Regions from separate parts of the Nitratireductor sp. PBL-C9 genome, predicted to be linked through region 2. Evidence: predicted binding sites of a transcription regulator. Region 2 holds the regulator's gene; each other region holds the start of a gene.
What was found. Region 2 encodes PhoB, which activates phosphate uptake and scavenging genes when phosphate is short. Its sites were predicted from a motif close to TGTCATNNANCTGTCAT; they were not measured.
Positions count from the first base shown of each region.

Region 1 (5,574 bases), on a different contig from region 2:
CCTTCTGCCTTTTGAATGGCCTTGATGCCGAGATTGCTGTCGGAGACTTCGAAGGTCGACCCGCCATTGTCCTGTGGAATCTCGTTCATGAAATAGCCGGAGAGGCCCGAGCGGCGGCAGGTGAGATGTGCGTGTTCTTCCACCTGATAGGGGCGGTCGGAGAACACAAGCGGTTCGACGCGGGTAAATGGCGGAACGGCGAAGAGGCGTTTTTCGCGGCCTGCCGAGAGGAAGGTCAGGTGCTTTGCCATGTTCAGCTTGGGCACGTCCCAGCGCGGAATGGGCGAGGGCGTCATCACGTGGCGGCCATTGACCATGCTCGGATAGGCTGCGCCTTGCATGATCCGGCCCTTGCGCACGATCTGCTCATAAAGCGTGAGCCAGAGTTTTCCGTAGTCGGCGTCCGCATGCATCTGCCGTGCAATGGACATGTTGGGCTCAACGCCGCGCAGCGGCTCCGGATTGGGAACCTGGAGGACGAGGATCTGATCCTCGCGCATGACCTCTTCCGGCACGCGGTGGCGGGACTGGACAATCGAGGCGGAGAGCGTGTCCCAGGTTTCTGCAGCGCCGGACACGCGGGAGATGAAGCGGCGGATCGACGCCGCGTTGACGCCATCATCCGCGCCCTGGTCGATGACCTTCACGGTCGAAGCCGGGTTGACGAGGGTGAGCGTGACCTGAAGGCCGCCCGTTCCCCAGCCGCGCGCCATGGGCACTTCGCGGCTCGCATAGGGCATCTGGCACCCCGGCACGGCGATGGCCTTTAGCATCTTGCGGCGCAGTTCGCGTTTGGCCGACGCGTCGAGAAAGCCGTAGCTGGTTGCGGCCCAGTCCTTTGTGAGAGAGGCAAGGCTCATTCTGCTGGCTCCATCTGGCGGGTTTCTGCCGGCGCAGCATCGGCTGCAGTTTTTTTCGCCCTGGCGTCTCGCATCGCGTCGAGCACCGACTGAAAGGTCACGTAGTGCGGCAGCTTGAAGTGGATGCAGAAGCCCGAGGCTTCCACGCTTTCGGTGTGGTAGAGGTAGAACTCTTCATGCACGGCCGAGCCTACCGGGGCTTCGGCCGAATTCAGATCGAGCGTTGCTGCGGCGATGACCTTGACCTCGTTCCAGCCGAAGGTCGCGGCGAAGCCGAGTTCGAGATAGCCGCCCTTTTCCTTGGACGTCACTTCGGCCTGGCTGACGCGCACGCGCCCGGCTGAGAACTCCGTGCCGCGCGGGTGGCGCACCACCACATTGGCTTCGCCGAGGCGCAGTTCGTTGACGGTCGGGTGGGCATTGCCATATCCGCGCATGGCGGCATAGCCGAGGGCGAGCACACCGCCGGTTTCTGCGCGGGCAAGGCTTTGCAGGCGATGGGCGCGTGACGCGGGAAAAAGAAGCGGCTCGCGCGTCAGGTCGGGAATGTCCTCCGGTGCGGTGTCCGGTTCTGTGGCCGGGGCGACCAGCCCCTGCTGACGCTGCCACTCGGCCAGAGAAGGCTGGCGTGCAGGCGCCGGGGCCTGTGCGCTGTCGACCGGCGGCGGCGTGAAGGGTTTTCCTTCCAGCACGTCTGTTGCCAGAACACGGTGCGAATAATCCAGCGTCGGCCCGAGTATCTGCCCGCCGGGAATGTCCTTGAAGGCGGCGGAAATGCGGCGCTGCGTGAGCACTTCATCCTGCTGCACGGGACGGGCGATGGCGAGGCGCGGCTGGGTGGTGCGCCAGGCGCGCAGAACCAGCACGGCTTCGGAAAGCTCACCGCCCGTCTGCGCCAGCGCGAGCGCCGCGAGTTCCTCATCATAAAGCGAGGCTTCGCCCATCACGCGGTCGACCAGATAGGGCATGGTTTTGCGGATCGTGTCGACGCGGGCCGCGTCGATGGGGCCAAGGTCCTGACGGAACAGCCGTTCGGCCTGTTCGATGGCCTTTTCGCCACCACGGGTTGCCACATAGGCCATTCTAGAGAACCTCCACCTTGGTCGAGCGCGGGATGCCGATGACGGAACTCGCATCGACGAAAAAGCAGTCAAAGCCTTCCGGATAGGCGCAGAGCATTGCGCGCATGGCCCAGAAGGCCGGTGGCGCGTCGAGTGAGATCTCTGTTGGCTCTTCAATGCCGGGGCCGCTGAGCCGCAGGCGCTGGCCTGCGTGCCGGGCGGCGGCGATCAGCGTCGCGCCATTATCGGGGTAAAGGGGACTGCCGCAGCGAAGCTGGACGATCTGGTCCGCGGCGTTTTCGAGCGACGACAGGAAGACATGGTCGGCCCGCGAAACATCACCTGTGACGAGCGCTCCGCTGGCGGAGACGGCCTCGCGCAGGTCCGGCGTATCGGCAAACACGGTGCATTCGAGGTCCACCAGCGTTTCGGCAATACCGGCAAGGCCGGCATCCGGCATGACGCGGGCATCCCCCGGGCGCGACAGCGCCCACATGAGCGCCTGGAATGTGGAATTGCAGCGCAGTTCAATGGCGTCGGGTGGTGCAACGGTCAGCATCAGAAGGTCTCCATTTCGACGCGCGTGGCTTCCACCTGACGCATGCGTTCTTCATCGACGGTTGCGAGATGCGCTTGTTCTTCGGCGAGCAGAGTGGCGGTGGCTGTTTCCTGCCCGAATGCGGCGATGCACAGGTCAATGACGGCCATCGCCATGGCGCGTTCGAGATCGCGGCCGGTCACCATGCCGTAACCGATGTTACCGGCTTCGTCGGCAATGTGGGCTTCGCTGACCAGCACTTCGCCCAGATGGAAATCCACATTCTGGACCGTGTCCCTCATCGGCACCATAACGAGGCCGGTGCGGTTGGCGATGACGGTGATTTCGCCCATCTCTTCAAGCAGGATTTCGGCATGCTGTTTGAGCCGGTCGGGGCGGGCGCGGGCGAGAATGTCGAGCGTCGCGGGGTGATCGCTGTCACCGGGTGGAAATGTATCAGTCATCGGAAGGTCTTTCGGTGGTCATGACGGTCGGCTGGTCTGCTTCGAAGGTGAACTGCACACGATCGCCAGCCCATACGGCCTCGGAGAAGCTGATGGGGCGTCCGTCGAGATCGGCGTCCACTTTCTGGACGACCAAAACGGATTGCCCCGGGCGCATCATCAGCATGGCGGCCTCCCGTTCGGAGGCGATGCGGGTCAGGACAGTGGTGCTCTGGCGCCGGTAGTCGGTGATGCCGTAGCTGCGATAGACATCGGTTATCGACCGGGTGTCGCGCCGGCGTTCCAGCAGATCCGGGAAGCGCGTGGCATCGTAATAGGCCCAGCCCGTGCTGATCGGCAGATCATTGGCGAACCCGCGCCAGGAGCGGGCGAAGACGGGAGCCTCCGCAGCGATCTTCAAGGCCGCAGCCACACGGGTGCTGGCAGGAATTTTCATTTCTGAAAGGGTTTCGCCCGAGGCGGTGAGGCCCTGGGACAGGAGATTCTCGCGAAAACGCGTTCGCTCGCCGATCACGTAGTTGAGCAAGGGCGCGCGTTCCACGAAAGTGCCGCGCCCGTGTTCAACACGCAGCTTGCCTTCTGTCACCAGTGCTGCCAATGCTTTGCGCAGAGAGTGACGGCGCGCGCCATAGAGTACGCAAAGCTCGGGTTCAGACGGCAGTTTCGTATCCGCTGCCAGCCTGCCCGAGATGATTTCTTCGCTGATCCTGTCCCGGGTTTCCTCCCAGGAGTATCCTTGATTTCGCATAGCACCAACTCATTCGAATGAGGCGGTTCTAGCGAAACCCAATGACACGTGCGTGACGGTCAGAAGGTTGTCAGGGAGCCTGGGTAGGGAGAGCGGAAAACGGCATTGAGATAGCTGAAGAAGGGGATACTGCTGGGTGGCAGCCCATGCATCTGCCTTCGCTTATTCTCAAAGCTGCGGTTCGGCCGCGACGAGACCTCTTGCCACAAGGTCAGCCCATTCGCCCGCATCCGTTTCCGAGGCGATGAGGTCGTTGCGGATCTCGATCTCGACGCAGGGAATGCCGCGCTTCTCGCCATGAACCGGCACCGCATAGTCGGTGGCGTCGCTGACTGCATAGGGCTGGTTGCTGCCTACGCACAGATCCGTGTTCTTGCGAAACCAGTCAAGCATCGCCGGTGACAGTGTTTTGTCCCGATTGAACAGAATGCCGATTTCCCAAGGGCGGCTCTTCCCCAGAAACACCGGTGTGAAGGAGTGGATCGTGACCAGCCGGGTCTTGCGGCCTGCTTTCGTGCGTTCGTCCAGCGCCGCCGAGACGGCGTTGTGGAAGGGCCAGAAAATCTCGTCGGCGCGCATGTTGCGTGCGCTCACGGAGAGGTTCCTGTTGGCCGGCACTTCGGTGCCCTCGCTGATTTCCGGCGCGAAGGTGGCGACATCGGGCTGGCGATTGCAGTCGCAGACAAGCCGAGAATAGCGCTGCGTGTAAAGCGGCGCGTTCAGAAGCTCAGACAGTTTTTTTGCCACCGAAAGCGCACCGATATCCCAGGCGATGTGGCGCTTGAGATCCGTCTCTGAAAGCCCCATCGTGCCGAGACTCTGCGGAATGCGCCGCCCCGCATGTTCACAGATGATGAAGTAATCCGACCCGGCGGATTCGTTGAATGTCTCCAGAGGGTGCGGCTCGTGCGCCGCAAGGACCCGAAGAGGGGCGGTTTCATTCAAATCGGACACGCAGATGCCTCCCGCAAATTTTGTATGAAATCGTACAAATCCATTTGTTTTATTGCAAGATGTATCTTTTTGTTGACGCTGGTCCTGCCGCCGCCATATCGTTGGGTCAACAACAGGGGAGCGAGTTTGTCGTGAGTGACACGCCGGTTATCGAGGCTTCGGGCCTTGCGAAACGGTTTGGCGGGCTCTTGGCCGTCGATGGATACGATTTGCAACTCGACAGGGGGGATCTTGTCGGGCTGATCGGGCCGAATGGCGCAGGCAAGACGACGGCTTTCAATCTTCTGACGGGCGTGCTCAGGCCGTCATCCGGCAGGATTTCCGTGAACGGTGCAGACATGACCGGACAGCCGCCACACATGATGGCGCGCGCCGGGCTCGCGCGAACGTTTCAGAATATCCGCCTGTTCGAGGATCTGAGCGTGCTCGAGAATGTCATGTGCGGCGGGCATATGCGCCACTCGGCGAGCACACTCGCGACGATGCTTCAATTGCCGTCCTTCTGGCGTTCGGAAGAGACGCTGCGCCAGATGAGCCGTGACATCGTCGACCGGATTGGCCTCAGCGCCTTTGCGCAGCGGCGCGCGGGCGATCTTTCCTATGGCGATCAGCGGCGGGTGGAAATCGGACGGGCGCTCGCGGGCGAGCCTGCGGCGCTGCTTCTTGACGAGCCGGCCGCCGGTCTCAACCCGTCCGAGACGAGCGATCTCGTTTCCTTCATCCGCCAGGTCAATGCGGAGTTCGGGATCGCCGTTCTGGTGGTCGAGCACGACATGCATCTGGTGATGGGGCTTTGCGACCGCATTCAGGTTCTCAACCGCGGCAAGCTCATCGCAGAGGGGTCCCCGCAGGAGGTGCAGAAGGATCCGGCGGTCATCGAGGCGTATCTCGGCACCGGACGCAAGGAGAAGGCCCATGCTTGAGGTGCGCGATCTCAATGTCTATCGCG
Region 1 is NZ_JBPAXW010000001.1:464,451-470,024, reverse strand. Features, by position in the region: gene ACRTG1_RS02215 (alpha-D-ribose 1-methylphosphonate 5-phosphate C-P-lyase PhnJ) at 1-860, opposite strand, end outside; gene ACRTG1_RS02210 (carbon-phosphorus lyase complex subunit PhnI) at 857-1,942, opposite strand; gene phnH (phosphonate C-P lyase system protein PhnH) at 1,944-2,480, opposite strand; gene phnG (phosphonate C-P lyase system protein PhnG) at 2,480-2,923, opposite strand; gene phnF (phosphonate metabolism transcriptional regulator PhnF) at 2,916-3,671, opposite strand; gene ACRTG1_RS02190 (N-formylglutamate amidohydrolase) at 3,840-4,625, opposite strand; gene ACRTG1_RS02185 (ABC transporter ATP-binding protein) at 4,757-5,548, shown strand; gene ACRTG1_RS02180 (ABC transporter ATP-binding protein) at 5,541-5,574, shown strand, end outside.
Region 1: the regulator PhoB is predicted to act here: its motif matches at 3,713-3,729, upstream of phnF (phosphonate metabolism transcriptional regulator PhnF).

Region 2 (5,574 bases):
TGTTTGGTTTGCCGTAATTCATGCCCTGTCTTTTTCCATCAAATCTGGTCTCCCAATGACCCGAAACCGTCCGCATCGCCCGGGCCACAACTGTCTCGTCTGCTTTCAAACGCCATTGAGCGGAATTCGTTCCCTCCGACGGGAACATTTTCGCATATGGGGCGTTTCACCCGTCACAAATGCACTAATTCTCATTGCCATGTCTTGAGGGAGACTTGAAATCCATGACCCTGTCAGCGCGTATCGCTCCGCACCTTCCTTACCTGCGGCGCTTTTCCCGGGCCGTTTCCGGCTCCCAGTCCAGCGGTGACGCACTGGTGGCTGCGACGCTTGAAGCGTTGATCGCCGATACGAGCATCTTTCCCGAGGCATCGACCGACAAGATCGCCCTCTTCAGGCTCTTCACATCGCTGTTTGAAACGCTGGACGTTCCGGTCCCCGAAGGCACGCCGAGCTCGGCATGGGAAAAGCGGGCCATGAGCAACCTTTCTTCGCTCGCGCCCCGTCCGCGTCAGGCCTTCCTGCTGGTGGCCGTAGAGAATTTCCGGCCGGAAGAGGCTGCGGAAATTCTCGAGACGGATATGAAAGGCATCAACACGATGCTGCGCGAAGCCAGCGAGGAGATTTCCCGTCAGGTGGCGACAGACATCCTCATCATCGAGGACGAACCCCTGATCGCCATGGACATCGAGGAAATGGTCGAAAGCCTCGGGCATCGCGTGGTCGGCACGGCCCGCACCCACAAGCAGGCGGTCGAAATGTTTGCCAAGACGCAGCCGAAAATGGTGCTGGCCGACATTCAGCTTGCCGATGGCAGTTCAGGCCTTGATGCGGTGAACGAGATCCTCGACACGGCCACCGTGCCGGTCATCTTCATCACCGCCTTCCCCGAGCGGCTTCTGACGGGCGAGCGCCCGGAACCGACTTTCCTTGTGACCAAGCCGTTCAGCCCGGAAATGGTCAAGGCGCTCATCAGCCAGGCGCTCTTCTTCGATCAGCAGGCGCACGCGGCGGCCTGACAGGCCCCCGCTTCTTCACGCGTTTCTCAAAAAAGCCGCCTCCGGGCGGCTTTTCTTTTGCCCAAAATCTCTCCGGCGGAACCAAATCCGAATGCCAGACGTTTAACCGGCATAACTAAACGGAGAGACAGAATGCTATACTGGGCCCTGATATTCCTTGTCGTCGCGATCATCGCCGGCGCACTCGGTTTCGGCGGAATTGCCGGCGCTTCGGCAGGCATTGCGCAGATCCTCTTCTACATCTTCCTCGCCCTGCTCGCTATCTCGCTGATCATGGGCCTTCTGAAACGCGGTCGCTAAACGGCGACGCACACATAAACGAATGCGGCATAAGCGAACCGGACCATCCATGGCTTCCGTTTCGTGAAGACAATGAAAGGAGAAAGCCATGGAACACATCGCTGCACTTCTTTTGATTGTCGGCTGCTCAGGCAATGTGGGGGCCGGCGACACGCGCGAATGCCAGGAACTGCCCGCCCCCACCCCGGTCTACGAGACGTTTGAGGAGTGCGAGGCGGAGAAGCCGGTTGCAATGCGCGAGCTGGAAACCGAAGCGCCGCAGGTTCTCGCCACCTGCGTCTATGTGGATCCCGCACTTGTCTATGACGATGCGATCCTGGAGTGGGACATCACCAGCAATGGCGAGCTGACAGCTTCCATCGAGCCGGTGACGAGCTTTGCCGTGGCGCAGAACGAGCATGCCCGCCCCGGACACGCCGCCACGAAATAACGGGCCACGAAATAACGGGCGAAGAGCTTCAACGAAAAAGCCCCGGTCGAACCGGGGCTTTTTTAATGGCTGTATCGCGTCTGTCAGGCTTCGCGGATAGCATAGCCCGCGCCGCGAATGGTGCGGATCACATCGGGCAGACGCCCGTGGTTCACGGCCTTGCGCAAACGCCCCACATGCACGTCCACGGTGCGCTCATCGATATAGATCGTCTCGCCCCAGACATTGTCGAGCAGCTGGCTTCGCGAGAAGACGCGGCCGGGATGCTGCATCATGAATTCCAGGAGGCGGAACTCTGTCGGCCCAAGACGGATCTCGTTCTTGCGGCGATAGACACGGTGCGATTCACGGTCGAGCACGATGTCCCCGACCGAAAGAACCGTCGAGAGCACTTCCGGCTTCGCGCGCCGCAGAAGCGCGCGAACACGCGCCACGAATTCCGGCGTCGAGAAAGGCTTCACCAGATAGTCGTCCGCGCCGGTTGAAAGGCCGCGCACGCGGTCGCTTTCCTCGCCACGGGCGGTGAGCATGATGATCGGCAGGCGCTCCGTTTCGGGGCGCATGCGCAGCCGGCGGCACAGCTCGATGCCGGAAACGGCCGGAACCATCCAGTCCAGAACGAGCAGATCGGGTACGTTTTCCTGCAGGCGCACTTCGGCTTCATCGCCGCGAGAGATCATCTCGACCTGATAGCCTTCGGCTTCCAGATTGTACTTGAGCAAGACGCAAAGCGGTTCGTCGTCTTCAACGACCATGACCTTGGGGGCAATCATGGCAGGCATTCTCCTCGGGCAGTCTACGGCCGGTTAGACATCGGATTCGACCGTCATCTGTGTTTCGTCAAGCTTCGGCCGCTGGACCGGAAGCTGGGACCCCGTCACCACATAATAGGCATTTTCGGCGATATTGGTCACATGGTCGCCGATACGCTCAAGATTTTTCGCACAGAACAGGAGGTGCGTGCAGGCCGTGATGTTGCGCGGGTCTTCCATCATGTAGGTGAGGAGTTCGCGGAAAACCGACGTGTACTGAATGTCGATTTCCTCATCCTCGTCGCGCAGCCGGATTAACGCCTCGGCATTGCGCGCCACATAGTGCTCGACCACCGAATTGACCTGTTTCAGCACGAGGCCGGCCATCGCGTCGATGGAATGCGCAAGCGTGCGCGGCGTGGCGCTTTCGCCCACGGCGCCGACGCGCTTGGCGATGTTCTTGGCCAGATCGCCGATGCGCTCGAGATCAGCCGCCATGCGGATGGCGCCCACGACGCTGCGCAGATCCTGCGCCATCGGCTGGCGCTTTGCGATGAGCGTGATGGCGCGCTCATCAAGGTCACGCTGCTTGGCGTCCATGATCGTGTCATCGGAGATGATGCGCTGTGCAAGCGCCGTATCGGAGTGCAGTAGCGCCCTGGTGGAAGCGCGCGTCATCTCGCCGGAGAGATCGCCCATGTCGCGGATGAGGCGGTCGATTTCACCGAGTTCCTCATCGAAGGAGCTGACTGTGTGCTCGCCCATGGTCTGGTTCCTTATCTGTGCGTTTGCCGCGCCGTCAGCCGAAGCGTCCGGTGATGTAATCCTGGGTGCGCTTGTCATCCGGATTGGTGAACATCTTGTCCGTCGGGCCTTCCTCGACCAGATTGCCGAGATGGAACATGGCCGTGCGCTGCGAGACGCGGGCCGCCTGCTGCATGGAGTGCGTGACGATCACGATCGTGTAGTTCTCGCGCAGCTCGTCAATCAGCTCTTCCACCTTGGCGGTGGCGATGGGATCGAGCGCCGAGCAGGGCTCGTCCATCAGGATCACTTCCGGCGACACGGCAATGGCGCGCGCGATGCATAAGCGCTGCTGCTGACCACCGGAAAGACCGGTGCCGGGCTCATGCAGGCGGTCCTTCACCTCATTGAAGAGGCCAGCCTTCTGGAGACTCGCTTCCACGACCTCGTCGAACTCCGACTTCTTCGTCGCCAGACCGTGAATGCGCGGACCGTAGGCGATGTTCTCGTAGATCGACTTGGGGAACGGATTGGGCTTCTGGAAGACCATGCCGACCCGGGCGCGCAGCTCCACCACATCGATGCGGGGATCGTAGATATCCTCGCCATCGAGCGTGATCTTGCCGGTGATCCGGGCAATGTCGATCGTGTCGTTCATGCGGTTCAGGCAGCGCAGGAACGTGGATTTGCCACAGCCCGAGGGGCCGATCAGCGCGGTCACCTGGTTTTCGCGCACGTCGAGATTGACGCCGAACAGCGCCTGTTTCTCGCCGTAGAAGACGCAGACGTCTTCACCGCGCATCTTGAGGGTGTCCGAGTTCTGGCTCGCATCCAGTGCTTCTTCAACAGCAGCATCAGTGAGCATGTTCATGTCCTTCCACTCCGTTACCAGCGACGCTCGACGCGCCGCCGCAGAATAATGGCGGTAATGTTCATCACGGCGAGGAACAGCAACAACACCATGATAGCGCCCGAGGTGCGCTCGACAAACGCGCGTTCGGCCTCGTTCGCCCACATGTAGATCTGAACCGGCAGCGCCGTAGCGGGATCGAGCGGCGTGGTCGGGTAATCAGCCACGAAGGCCACCATGCCGATCAGAAGCAGCGGTGCGGTTTCGCCAAGCGCCTGCGCCAGACCGATGATCGTGCCCGTGAGAATGCCGGGCGCGGCCAGCGGCAGCACATGGTGAAACACCGTCTGGGTGCGCGAAGCGCCGAGGCCGAGAGCTGCCGCACGGATGGAGGGCGGCACGGCCCGCAGCGCTGCGCGCGTTGCGATGATGATCGTCGGCAGGGTCATCAGCGTCAGCACGAGGCCGCCCACCAGAGAGGCGGAGCGCGGCAGATGCATGAAGTTGATGAACACGGCCAGGCCCAGAAGACCGAAGACGATGGACGGCACGGCCGCCAGATTGTTGATGTTGACCTCGATAAGATCGGTCAGCTTGTTCTGTGGTGCGAACTCTTCAAGATAGATCGAAGCGGCAACGCCAATGGGCAGCGCCAGAAGCAGCACGATCATCATCATGTAGAGCGAACCGACGATGGCCACGCCCATGCCGGCCGTTTCAGGGCGGCTTGATGCGCCACGGGTGAAGAGACCGGTGTTGAAGCGCTGCTCCAGAACCCCGTCCGCTTCCATCGTGCGGATCCATGTGAGCTGCTGGTCGGAAACCTTTCGGCGGCTTTCATCCACCTCAAGATTGACCTGCCCCTTCACGGCGGAATCGACATCGCCGCTCGCCAGCACCCAAACATTCCGTGTCGTGCCGATGATCGCGGGATCGGACACCACCATGTCGCGCAGCTGCGTGCGCACGCCATTGGAGATGAGCCCGCCCACTTCGCGAACCAGCTTGCGGTCTTCGGGATCAACCCCGAGTTTCGCCACAAGCGCTTCGGTCGCAAGCTTGGGATAATTGGCCGTCAGAAGCTTGTTTGGATCGGTCGCGCGCTCGCCATTCGGGTCGATCACGCTCTCGGCGAAGGTGACGTCCAGATTGATCGAGGTCTGCCAGAAGGCGGTGTAGCCATTGGAAACCACCGACCACAGGAGCGCAGCCAGGAAGAAGAGGCCGACGGCGATGGCCGCCACGCCATACATCCTGAAGCGCTGCTCTGCCGCATAACGCTTCTTGATGCCGATGTCGCGCCGCGCGGCGGCTGCGCGGGGGGCGTTGCCCCCTTTGTAGACAGCGTCGCTCATTCGTATTGCTCCCGGTATTTGCGCACGATGTAGAGCGCGAAGACATTCATGCCGAGCGTGAGCACGAACAGGGTCATGCCCAGTGCGAAGGCCACCAGCGTCTGCGGAGAGGTGAACTCCAGGT
Region 2 is NZ_JBPAXW010000010.1:65,608-71,181, forward strand. Features, by position in the region: gene ACRTG1_RS20005 (NepR family anti-sigma factor) at 1-22, opposite strand, end outside; gene ACRTG1_RS20010 (response regulator) at 225-1,019, shown strand; gene ACRTG1_RS20015 (DUF1328 domain-containing protein) at 1,152-1,319, shown strand; gene ACRTG1_RS20020 (hypothetical protein) at 1,408-1,749, shown strand; gene phoB (phosphate regulon transcriptional regulator PhoB) at 1,833-2,519, opposite strand; gene phoU (phosphate signaling complex protein PhoU) at 2,556-3,266, opposite strand; gene pstB (phosphate ABC transporter ATP-binding protein PstB) at 3,301-4,116, opposite strand; gene pstA (phosphate ABC transporter permease PstA) at 4,131-5,450, opposite strand; gene pstC (phosphate ABC transporter permease subunit PstC) at 5,447-5,574, opposite strand, start outside.

Region 3 (5,574 bases), on a different contig from region 2:
AGAAGCTCGCCCTTGGGCGAATATTTTGCAGGCTGCGAAAGATCGATCCGGTAGGTCACCCCGTCGATCACATCGAAATTGTAGGACGGGAAGGTCGGATCGAGCAGTGGCTGGTCGGCCTTGCCCGGCTCCACCTGATTGAAGATGCCGGCCGACATTTCCAGCCATTCCTTCACATCCGCCCCGGTCACCAGAACCGCCTGCACCGTGTTGGGGTAGAGATAGAGGTCGGCGACATTCTTGATCGCCACATCGCCTGCCGGCACGTCCGTATAATAGTCGGGTCCGCCGCGTCCGCCGGCCTTGAAGGGGGCTGCCGCCGAAAGCACCGGCACATCCCTGTGCGCGCCATCCTTCAGCATGTCGGTGATGTACCAGGTTTGCGCCTGGCTCACGACCTGTACGGACGGATCGTCCGCCACCAGCGCGAAATAGGAGTGCAGCGGCGCGGAGGTCTTGCCCACGGCGGTGCGCACATATTTCAGCGTCGCCTCGTGGTCCTCGCGCACCGCGTCTTCCACCTTGGCCACGCTTTCCACCAGCGGTTCGGCCTTGCGCTCCACGCGCTTGAAGATCGGCCGTGCCTCCGAGGTGGAGTTCACCACCATCCAGCGATTGCCGTCGCGTTCAAGCATCAGGTCGATCAGCCCCAGATGCGAGCCCCAGAAGCCGCCCATCACCGCCGGCTTTCCGGCAATCGTGCCCTTCGCATTGTCGACGCCTTCCAGCCCCTCGAATTTCGGGCCGGGGAAATCCAGATGGCTGTGCCCCGTCACGATGGCGTCAACGCCGTCAACACCGGCCAGAAGCAGCGAGGCGTTTTCGAGGTTCTCCTCATACTTCGCCGGGCCGATGCCGGAATGCGACAGCGCCACCACGATGTCGGCGCCCTCTTCGCGCATCTGCGGCACCCAGGCCTCTGCGGCCTTCACGATGTCGCGCGTCATGGCCTTGCCGGCCAGATGCTTCGAATCCCAGTTCATGATCTGCGGCGGCACGAACCCGATCAGGCCCACCCGGATCGGATGCTCTTCGCCATTGCCGTCCTTCACCTTGCGATCAAGGATCACATAAGGTTTCAGGAAAAGCGCGTCATCGCGCGCGTTGGCAGCGAGCTCGCCCTTGGTCACATTGGCGCAGACGAAGGGGAAGTTCGCGCCATCGAGCACCTTGAACATGAAGTCGAGCCCGTAATTGAACTCGTGATTGCCGAGCGTCGAGCAATCATAGCCCAGCGTGTTCATGCCCTTGATCACCGGATGAACATCACCCTCGCGCATGCCGCGCTCATAGGCGATGTAGTCGCCCATCGGGTTGCCCTGCAGGAAGTCGCCATTGTCCACCAGGATCGAATTCGTCGCCTCCGCGCGAATGCCATCGATAATCGCGGCCGTGCGCGCCAGACCCATCGTGTCGTTGGGCTTGTCGGCATAATAGTCATAGGGAAAGACATGCACATGGAGATCGGTCGTTTCCATGATGCGCAGATGCGCCTGATTGCCGGAAGCGCGTGCGGAAAACGGATGCATGAGAACCAGCGAACCGGCAGCAGCCGATCCGGCGAGGAAGGAGCGACGGGAAAGCAGGGCGTGCGGTCGGGTCATGGTCATCTCTCTTTCAATCTTTGAAACGGAAACAGCGATCAGTCATGATTGCGCTCTCGTGGCGAGACTTCCAGCAAAAACTCGTGACGCCCGGATGACAGGGCCATGGCACAAACGGCGCTTCACATGTCGCAGCGAGAAAAGCGCCTCAGCCGCCCGCCCCGCAGTCTTGATAAGCGCTGCACGAACAAAGCAGAGGGAGAGAAAAGAGATGAACACTTCTTCCGGCGACCGGGATTACGCGTCACCGCCCTGCTTCATGCATGAGCTGGCAAGCGGCGCACAGGCGGCCGATGCAGACCACTGGCCGGATGTCCGGCGCTGGCGCAAGGCGGCCCGCGAGCGCCTCATCGCCGAGCGGCTTGCCGTGCCGGCGAAAACCCGAAGCGAACTTGCAGAAGACATTGCCAATCAGCTCGACCGTCTCATCGGCGATCCCACCGGCCGAGTGATCGGCCTCTACTGGCCGTTCCGGGGGGAGCCGGATCTACGCCCGTGGCTTGCCCGATGCGCAGCGCGGGGAGCAGAGACCGCGCTCCCCGTCGTCATCGAAAAGGGCGCACCGCTCGTCTTCCGGCCCTACCGGCCCGGCGACACACTTGAACGCGGCGTGTGGAACATTCCCGTTCCCGCAACGCAGGCGGAAATCGCGCCTAATATCGTGGTTTCACCGCTGGTCGGCTTCGACGCCGCGCGCTACCGACTGGGCTATGGCGGCGGTTTCTACGACCGCACCCTCGCCGCACTGGCGAAGAAACCGCTGGTCGTGGGCATCGGCTATGCCTTCTCGCAATTGCCGACCATCTACCCGCAGCCCCATGACATTGCGATGGATCACATAGTGACTGCCGGCTGACTGCGGGCGAGAAGATTTTGCCGTCAGGCGTCCCCGCCTGCCCCCGGATCAGGACATTTCAGGCTTCAGCCCCAGCGCGGTGCGGTCCACCACTTCGCGAAGCGCAAAGGCCGAGTTGATCTTGATGACATGCGGCATGCCCGTCAGCCATTCCTTGTGAACGCGCTCATAATCCTGCAGATCCCGCGCAGCGACCCGCAGAATGTAGTCATATTCGCCCGCCATCAGATGGCATGAAACCACATTCGGGCAGCGCTGCACCGCCGCCTCAAACTCGCTCAACGTGCGTTCGAACTGGCCCGACAAGGAGATATGGACTATCACCGTTACACCATGTCCAAGGGCTGCATTCGAAAGCCGGGCATGGTATCCCTTGACCACGCCGCTCTTCTCCAGATTGTCGAGACGGCGCGAGCAGGCCGATTGCGACAGTCCGACCTTCTCGGCAAGCGCGGAATTGGAGATCCGCCCGTCCTGCTGCAACGCATCCAGAATGGCGATATCAATCCTATCCAGGGCCATTTTTCGAATTTCCTTCTGCGAACGCGATATTTCGCGCAAGGAATAGCGAAAATCGCCAGATACTGCAAACGAGTTCGCAAAGACGTTCGGTCTTTTTTGTGGTCTCATCGATTGAGCCAGAAGATTCGCACACATGTTGGAGGAGACAAGGATGCGTGTCGGCTGTCCGAAAGAAATAAAGAATCACGAATATCGCGTCGGCCTTACGCCGGGGTCCGTACGCGAATATGTGGCGCATGGGCACGATGTGCTCGTGGAAACCGGCGCAGGCGCAGGCATCGGCGCCGATGACAACGCCTACCGCGCCGCTGGCGCAACCATCGCCAAAACCGCTGAAGACGTCTTCGCCAAATCCGACATGATCGTGAAGGTCAAGGAACCGCAGCCCTCGGAATGGGTCCAGCTGCGCGAAGACCAGATCCTCTACACCTATCTCCACCTTGCGCCCGATCCGGAGCAGACACGCGGCCTGATCGCATCCGGCGTCACCGCCATCGCCTATGAAACCGTGACCGACGCGCGCGGCGGCCTGCCCCTGCTCGCCCCCATGTCCGAGGTTGCCGGGCGTCTCGCCATTCAGGCCGGCGCAACCGCGCTTCAGAAGGCCAATGGCGGCTGCGGCGTGCTGCTTGGCGGCGTGCCCGGCGTGCTGCCCGGAAAGGTCGCCATCATCGGCGGCGGCGTGGTCGGCCTCAACGCCGCCAAGATGGCCGTCGGCCTCGGCGCGGATGTCACCATCATCGACCGCTCGCTCCCGCGTCTGCGCGAGCTGGACGACATCTTCAATGGCCGCGTCCATACGCGCTACTCCACCGTCGAGGCGCTCGAGGAAGAATGCTTCTCATCCGACGTTGTGGTCGGCGCAGTGCTCATCCCCGGCGCAGCCGCGCCCAAGCTCGTCAGCCGTGAAATGTTGTCGGGCATGAAACAGGGCGCCGTGCTTGTCGATGTTGCCATCGATCAGGGCGGCTGTTTCGAGACCTCGCACGCCACCACCCATTCCGACCCCACCTATGAGGTGGACGGCATCATTCATTACTGCGTTGCGAACATGCCGGGCGCGGTTCCCGTCACCTCCGCCCATGCACTGAACAATGCCACGCTGCATTACGGGCTCCAGCTCGCCGACAAGGGCCTCAAGGCGCTCGTCGACGATCAGAACCTGCGCAACGGTCTCAACGTCCACAAGGGGCGGATCACCAATCAGGCTGTCGCCGACGCACTGGGCTACGAGATGGCCGAAGCCCGCTCCGTGCTCGCGGCCTGAGCCCGGCAAGACTTTCCTCCTAAACTTGCCCGCCGGAAACGGCGGGCTTTTTTTCGTCTGATCCCCAGAACCACACTTCAGGCGCGTTCAATGCGCGCCTGATAACAATTGTACTTTGCCGAGCGCACATGCAGATAAGCGATGTCATCGCGCTGCAAAAGTTCATGCGCCCGGGTGCAGATATGCTGCTGCGGAACAACGTCACCCGTCCCGTAGACGATGCGGTCATCATCTCCGTAGCCGCGCAGAAGCCATTGCGTTCCAGCCCGCAGAAGGTCGGGCATCACATCGCTCTCCTGCGCCCGCTCACAGTCCTCCGCACACAGAAAGACCGGCCCCGTTTCAGCGTAAGGCTGCAGATCGGGAAACGGCCTGTAGGCCAGAATGAGATAGGGTTTTCCTTCGGGAACGGTGCGCAGGCAATGGCGGCAGGGAACCCCGCTGCCCGTGGAAATCCGCCGTTCCGGCCTCCGCCCATAGGCATCGGGCACACCATTGCGATACGCCCGCGCAACATCGCTGTCCATGGCGACAAATCTGATCAAGCCCATCATTGCTCTCCTTCAAAGGTGTTGGAGAGCAATGTGCCGGGCGAGACCGGGGCTTCCCACCCGATTCCCGCCCAATGCGCCTGTCAGCGCAGGAAATCGTCGATGCGCCGCAGGGTCACACGCCGGTTGCGCCAGTTCTCCTGGCGTGTCGGCACCAGCAGGAACTCCTCGCCATAGCCCACCGTTTCCAGCATGCGCGAGGGCACGCGGAACTCACGCACCAGAACCCGCCTCAGCGAATTGGCCCGGCGCTCCGAAAGCTGCTGATTGTAGGCGAACGACCCGACCGCATCCGTGTGGCCTTCAAGCAGCACAACCGTTCCCGGCCTGCGACGACGCAGGCGATGCAGGGCGTCTGCAATCTCTTCCACCTTGCGGAACTGCGAATAGGGTATCTCGGCTGAATCGAAGCCGAAATTGATGGCCTGAATGTCGATGGATGGCGCGCGCCGGCGCAGCTCCGGTCGCCGCTTCAGCTCCCGCACCGTCACACGGTCCTGCGGGCGCACGCGCTGCGCGGGCGCGGCTTCGAGACTGCGCTGGATGCGAGAGGCCGAAGGCATCTGGGATTGCGCCATGGCAGCGCCCGGCATCAATGCGGCGGCAATGGCCGCTCCCAGCATCTGGCGACGGTTCAGCATGGAAAATTCCTTTCAAAGACATGCGTCATCATTGCGCACATCTTCATCGAACCCCGCTGAATTTGCGATGAACGCCCCGTTGCGAAACGTTCAGCCGCTTCACATCCCGGATCGTCAGGCCTCTCCGGTCTCC
Region 3 is NZ_JBPAXW010000005.1:304,310-309,883, forward strand. Features, by position in the region: gene ACRTG1_RS13125 (bifunctional 2',3'-cyclic-nucleotide 2'-phosphodiesterase/3'-nucleotidase) at 1-1,604, opposite strand, end outside; gene ACRTG1_RS13130 (5-formyltetrahydrofolate cyclo-ligase) at 1,816-2,460, shown strand; gene ACRTG1_RS13135 (Lrp/AsnC family transcriptional regulator) at 2,509-2,982, opposite strand; gene ald (alanine dehydrogenase) at 3,134-4,249, shown strand; gene ACRTG1_RS13145 (DUF1203 domain-containing protein) at 4,327-4,800, opposite strand; gene ACRTG1_RS13150 (OmpA family protein) at 4,884-5,441, opposite strand; gene sseA (3-mercaptopyruvate sulfurtransferase) at 5,556-5,574, opposite strand, start outside.
Region 3: the regulator PhoB is predicted to act here: its motif matches at 1,688-1,704, upstream of ACRTG1_RS13125 (bifunctional 2',3'-cyclic-nucleotide 2'-phosphodiesterase/3'-nucleotidase).